DNA from 2 places in the Streptomyces sp. NPDC020996 genome. Region 1 is predicted to be linked to the other one. Evidence: riboswitches for the same ligand, from Rfam matches in the RefSeq annotation. Region 1 holds a riboswitch; the other holds the start of a gene.
The links. Region 1 has a riboswitch for cyclic di-AMP ahead of AB0G63_RS10690 (LysM peptidoglycan-binding domain-containing M23 family metallopeptidase). Riboswitches for the same ligand answer to the same signal wherever they lie in the genome.
Positions count from the first base shown of each region.

Region 1 (3,202 bases):
TACTCGCGCGCCCACTGCACGTCGTCCCGCCGGATCTCCAGGGTGCCGCGCGGCGGAAGCGGCGGCCAGGACTGCTCGGGATCGGCCGGCACCTCCAGGCCGAGGACCTGGCCGGCCCGCAGCGCCACGCGCGTGTGCCCCTCGGGCGAGAGGTGGAGCCGGTCGTGGTCCCAGGCCCGGCGGTCCTGGATGGACTTCAGGGACCACAGGTCCAGCACGGGACAGCCGTAACGGTCGGCGATGGCCCGCACATGGCCGTTGTAGGTGGCGATCTTGCCGCGCAGGCGTTTGAGCACCGGGACGCCACGGGTGTCGAAGCCCGTCGTCACCATGACGGTGCCGGCGGCCTCGGTGAGCCGTGCGACCGCCCGCTCGAAGCGCTCGGCGACCTCGTCGGGGTCGGTGCCGGGCCGGAGGATGTCGTTGCCGCCCGCGCAGAAGGACACCAGGTCCGGAGCGAGTTCGACGGCCTGCGGGACCTGCTCGGCCACGATCTGGTCGAGCAGCCTGCCGCGCACGGCGAGGTTCGTGTACGTGAAGTCGCCCTCGGCCCGCCGGTCGGCGAGGAGCACCGCGAACCGGTCCGCCCAGCCGACGAACGCCCCGCCGGGACCCGGGTCGCCGACGCCCTCGGTGAAGCTGTCCCCCACCGCGACGTACGACCCGATCACTGATCTGCTGTCACTCTTCGAATCGTCTGCCACAGCAGGTCATGATTCACCGTCCACTGTGACCTACGCGACCGTAGGGAGGGCTTGACGAACGGTGAGATAAGCCACGCCCAAATTGTTCACCAAACCCGGAATACGCCGCCCCCGTACGCGGCGACGGCCGAGGACCGGACCCGGGGATCGGGGTCCGGTCCTCGGCGGCATGCCGGGCGGCCGGGGAACCGTCAGCCGACGGCGACGCCCTTGGAGCGGAGGTAGCCGACCGGGTCCACGTCGGAGCCGTAGTTCGGCGTGGTGCGGATCTCGAAGTGCAGGTGCGGGCCGGTCACGTTGCCGGTCGCGCCGGAGAGACCGATCTGCTGGCCGGCGGTGACGGTCTGGCCGGCCGAGACGGAGAGCTGCGAGAGGTGGGCGTACTGGGCGTAGTAGCCGTCGCTCAGCTGGATGACGACCTGGTTGCCGTAGGCGCCGCCCCAGCCCGCGGAGACGACCGTGCCGGCGCCCACGGCCTTCAGCGAGGTGCCGGTAGGCACGACGAAGTCGACGCCGGTGTGGTAGCCGCTGGACCACATGCTGCCCGCGACGCGGTATCCGGTGCCGACACCGGCCCCGGAGACCGGGAGGGTGTAACCGCTGGAGGTGCCGGTGGACTCGGCGGCCTGGGTGACCGTCGCCTGCTGCGAGGAAGGCGAGGAGGAGGACACGTCGGCGGCGGAGGAGGAGGACGGAGAGCCGGCGGAAGGCGCGGGAGCCGAAGAGGACGACGAAGAGGAAGAGGCCGCCGAGGAGGAAGGCGACGAAGAGGACGAAGGTGACGAAGAGGACGACGACTTGGTGGCGCCGCTCGTGGCCTTCTTGCCGAGGACGAGCTTCAGGCCGGGATGGATCAGCGACGGGTCGTCGCCGACGGCCTCGCGGTTGTCCGCGTACAGCTTCTTCCAGCCGCCGCGGACGCCCTGCTGCTCGGCGATCTTCGAGAGCCAGTCGCCCTTGCGCACCGAATAGGTCCGCACGCGCGCGTTGTTCGCGGCCCTCTCCTTCGCGGCCTTCTTCCCCTCGGCCGCCGCCTTCTCGGCGCCGGAAAGGGACTGCACGGCCTTCTGCGAAACCGGCTGCGCGGTGGACTGCGCGGTGTCGGCGTGGGCGCCGGTGGCCCCCAGCAGAGGGAGGGCGAGCGCGGCGCCGCCGGTTCCGGCGACGGCGATGGAGCGGGTGAAGCGCTGGGACTTGGGGCGGCGGTGCTTACCCTTCGCGGGCATGACGAATTCCTCTCCGGCGCCTGCGAGGTGAGCTGTCGGGTGCGGACTGGAGATGTCCGGCCGCGCCGTGGGCGCGACTTGACCCCAAGCCTGTTCCGGAGACCGGACAGGCGGTTCTACCTGTGGGTCCCCCGCTCCTGCCGTGCACGGGTGAGTGGTGCGGGATTCCAGGCGGCGGCAGGATTCGGCGTCCGCCCGGATTGCGTGGCGAACGTAAGCGACCACGACGCGAAGGGACAAGCAAGAGGTTGCGGGAAGCGCACGTTTCTCTTGATCCCTTACCGGAATTCACGGTCACCCTCCGTTGATTCCGAGGCGACTTCAGCGGCCAAATTCCCTGAAAAGCAATACGCATTACGTGAACATGACGGGCGACTCACGGTGACCGATATGACGATGCTCACGCGACCTCGCGCCAGCATTCCTTATTCCGGAGCGAGTTGGAATGAAATCCACCCAAAGCGCCAATTCGGACAGAAGACTCAGGCAGGGGCAATGCACCAGGGAAGCATCCTCGGGGCACATGGTCCGTTTCGCGGCATTCGTACCGGCTCGCCACCGGTGCGCCACTGACTCGCCACCAACTCGCCACCGACTCGCCGCGGAATCGCCACGGGCTCCCCGGCGGCAGACCGCACACCCCTGCTGAGCCGGGGTGTGCGTGTCGTATCGTCAAGGAGGTGCCCGTCGACGAGCAGCGCCGGCGGGGACGACTGGGAGGAGCCCCCGTGACGCAGCAGATCCCGTCGACCGAGCCCGAGCTGGCAGGAGTCCGAAACTTCCGCGACGTGGGGGGCCTGCCGACGGTGGACGGACGACGGGTGCGCCACGGAGTGCTGTTCCGCAGCGGCCACCTCGCGCACGCCACCGCGGAGGACACCGCCTTCCTCGCCTCGCTGGGGCTGCACACGGTCTTCGACTTCCGCAACGCCGCGGACCAGAGGCTGGAGGGCCCGGACGTCGAGCTGCCGGGCGTGCGCAATGTGAACCTGCCGCTGAGCGACCCGGCGGACGGCGCCGAGTTCTGGAAGATGGTCCGGGACGGAGACCTCGACCAGCTGCGCGAGATACTCGGGGACGGCAAGGCGGCCGGCCGCATGATCGGCTCGTACCGCCTCATCGTCAAGGAGCGCACCGGCGAGCACACGCGCGTGCTGCACGCGCTGGCCGAGGACAGCGTGCCCGCGCTGATGCACTGTGCCGCGGGCAAGGACCGCGCGGGCCTGTCCGTCGCCGTGACGCTGCTCGCCGTGGGTGTGGAGCGGGATGCGA
Region 1 covers NZ_JBFADM010000011.1:4,976-8,177, reverse strand. Annotated here, with positions in the region: gene AB0G63_RS10695 (SGNH/GDSL hydrolase family protein) at 1-671, opposite strand, end outside; gene AB0G63_RS10690 (LysM peptidoglycan-binding domain-containing M23 family metallopeptidase) at 896-1,930, opposite strand; cyclic di-AMP (ydaO/yuaA leader) riboswitch at 1,935-2,114, opposite strand; gene AB0G63_RS10685 (tyrosine-protein phosphatase) at 2,659-3,202, shown strand, end outside.

Region 2 (3,202 bases), on a different contig from region 1:
GCGGTTGGAGCCGAGGTTCGGGGCGAAGCCGCCCTCGTCGCCCAGGCCGGTGGCCAGACCCTTGGACTTCAGGACCTTCTTCAGGGTGTGGTACACCTCGGTGCCCCAGCGCAGGGCCTCGGAGAAGGACTCCGCGCCGATCGGGGCGATCATGAACTCCTGGATGTCCACGTTGGAGTCGGCGTGCGAGCCGCCGTTCAGGATGTTCATCATCGGCACCGGCAGCAGGTGCGCGTTGGGGCCGCCCAGGTAGCGGAAGAGGGGGAGGTCGCTGGCCTCGGAGGCGGCGTGGGCCACGGCGAGCGAGACGCCGAGGATGGCGTTGGCGCCGAGCGAGCCCTTGTTGTCGGTGGCGTCCAGGTCGAACATCGCCTGGTCGATCAGGCGCTGCTCGGTGGCGTCGTAGCCGACCAGCTCCGGGCCGATCTGCTCGATGACGGCGAGGACGGCCTTCTCGACACCCTTGCCCTGGTAACGGTTCGGGTCGCCGTCACGGAGCTCGATGGCCTCGAAGGCGCCGGTGGAGGCGCCGGAGGGGACGGCGGCACGACCCGTGCTGCCGTCGTCGAGGCCGACCTCGACCTCGACCGTGGGATTGCCTCGGGAGTCCAGGATTTCCCGGGCTACGACGACGTCGATGGACGGCACGAGCATCTCCTTCGTGGATGTGACGCTGGTAGTGCGGGGCACTGGGCCTGACGGCCCGTCTTGCAGCCTTGCGACTAGAGCCTAACCGTCCCGGGGCCGTCGGCAGCCGACCGACCGTCCCGTGGACAAGGTCAGACGGTACCTATTGTTCACCCCCGGAACAAAGCGAGGTGAACAACGCGTGCACACCGGGCACCGGCGGGCAAAGAAAACCCCGCCCCGGTGCGTACGGGGGAACACGCACCGGGGCGGGGAGCCCATGGGGGCCGGGGGGCGGCTCCCATGGCGGTCCACTGTGGGGGACGCGGGCTGTGCGGGGCCTGCGCGCCGGCTACCGGACGGCTGTCACTTCAGGTGCAGCTGCTGGCCCGGGTAGATGAGGTCGGCGTCCTCGACGATGTCCTTGTTCAGCCGGAACACCTTCTTCCAGCCGCCCTTGACGTCGTGCTCCGCGGCGATCGAGGAGAGCGTGTCGCCCTTGACGACCTTGTACTCGCCGTCGCCCTTCTTGACCTTCTTGCCGGTCGGGGTGGTGACGGTCTTCTGCGCCTTCACGACCGGGCGCTCGGTGGAGCGGAAGGCGCTCTGCTGCTCGGTGTAGCGGGAGGCGGTGCCGCCGCTCGGCGAGGAGGACGAGGAGGAAGACGAAGAGGAGGACGACGACGGGGAGGACGACGAGGAGGACGACGAGGACGGCGCCCCGGCGGCGCCGTCGTAGGAGGCGCCGGACAGGCCCGTGCCGCAGACCGGCCAGGCGCCCTTGCCCTGAGCGGCGAGGACCTTCTCGGCGACGGCGATCTGCTGCGCCTTGCTGGCCTGGTCGGCGGTGGAGGCGTACTGCGTGCCGCCGTACGCGGCCCAGGTGGAGGCGGAGAACTGCAGGCCGCCGTAGTAGCCGTTGCCGGTGTTGATGGACCAGTTGCCGCCGGACTCGCACTGGGCGACGGCGTCCCACTCGGAGGCGGTGGCGGCGGAGGCGTTGCCGGCCGCCAGCAGCGGGGCGGCGACGGCGGCGCCGGTGACACCGGCGACGGCGACGGCGCGGGTGGAGCGCTGGAGAACAGTCGGACGACGGTGCTTGCCCTTGCCGGAAAACAGCATGGTTGATCCCCTCACCGACGCCTGCGAGGTGAGCTGTCGGGTTCGGGCCGGTTGAGTTGCCCGGCCGCCCACCTCCCGGTGCGCGACTCCACCCCTAGCCGTTCCCGCCCCTCAAGGGCCGGGCCCGGCGCCTACCTTGGGTCCCCCGCTCCTGCCTACGGCGCTTGACGCGACGACTGTTCCCGGACGGCCGCTGGCAGGATTCGGCGTTGCGGCAGCCGGGGCCCGCGTTGGCGAGCGGTCATGACCGTAGACACGGAATCCACCGGATTTCAAAGACGATCAGGGCCTCTGAGACTCATCCCACACTTTCGCCAAACCGGACATTCCACGGCGAAAGCGGACGTCAACTCCCGCTAGTTTTCGCCCGTTTCCGCCCCTACTCGCAGGGTCTGACCGGGGACGATGTGACTCGGGTCGGCGCCGATCGCCTTCTTGTTCAGGGCGTAGAGCTCGCGCCACCCGCCCTCGACGTCGAGGGTGTCCGCGACGGAGGCGAGGGTGTCGCCGGCGTGGACCGTGTAGGCGTCGCCGTCGTCGGCGTCCGTGCGCGCGGCGTGGCGGCCCGAGGACGCTTCCATGGAGCGGCCGTTCGCCGCCTCGTCGGCGCTGCCGCCGCGGTGGCGGCCGGTGCCGGTGTCGCCGCCGACGCCGCTACCGACGTCAAGCGAGCCGGTGTCGACGAGGCTCCAGGAGCCCACCATCTGCTCCGAGTTGTCCGTGTCGTCACTTTCGGCCGTTTCGTCGGGTGAGCCGTCGGACGTCCGCGACACGGACGGGGAGGCGGACGGCGAAGCCGACTTGTCGGACTTGGCGGGCTTGTCCGTAGTGCTGGAGGAACCCTTCGACGCCCCGGGGGACGCGGAGGCGTGGGACGGGGCGTCCGAGGGCGAGGCCGTGCCGGACGTGTCGCCGGACGCGTCACCCGACGCGCCGGACGAGCCGTTGGACAGGCCGGTGGAGTCGGTGACGCCGGTGGAGTCGGACGAGTCGTCAGCGATCCCGGTGTCGATGTCGGCCGCGCCCTTGTCCTTGTCGAGCCCGGCGGTCAGTCCACAGGTGTGGAAGGCGCCGGCGCCCTGGTCCGCGAGTATCTTCTCGGCGACGGCTATCTGCTGGTTGCGGCTGGCCAGGTCGGCGCTCGGCGCGTAGTCGAGGCCGCCGTACTTCTCCCAGTCCTCCTGGGACAGCCGCAGGCCGCCGTAGAAGCCGTCACCGCTGTTCTCGCTCCACGAGCCGCCGGTCTCGCATTCCGCCACCTTGTCCCACGTCGAACCGTCGGCGGCGCTCGCGGCGGAGGCGCCCAGGAGCGGGATGGCGATGGCGGAGCCGGTCACTCCGGCCGCGACGAGGAGAGCCGGAGCCTGGCGGGGGCGACGGTGACGACCGTTCCCGGAGAGCATGCGGAGACCTTTCGCGAGACAGCGGTGACCCACGCGGCAATCGGTTTTCG
Region 2 covers NZ_JBFADM010000003.1:222,744-225,945, reverse strand. Annotated here, with positions in the region: gene eno (phosphopyruvate hydratase) at 1-654, opposite strand, end outside; gene AB0G63_RS03865 (transglycosylase family protein) at 994-1,749, opposite strand; cyclic di-AMP (ydaO/yuaA leader) riboswitch at 1,753-1,922, opposite strand; gene AB0G63_RS03860 (transglycosylase family protein) at 2,106-3,152, opposite strand.
Region 2: another riboswitch for cyclic di-AMP. It lies ahead of AB0G63_RS03865 (transglycosylase family protein); the one in region 1 lies ahead of AB0G63_RS10690 (LysM peptidoglycan-binding domain-containing M23 family metallopeptidase).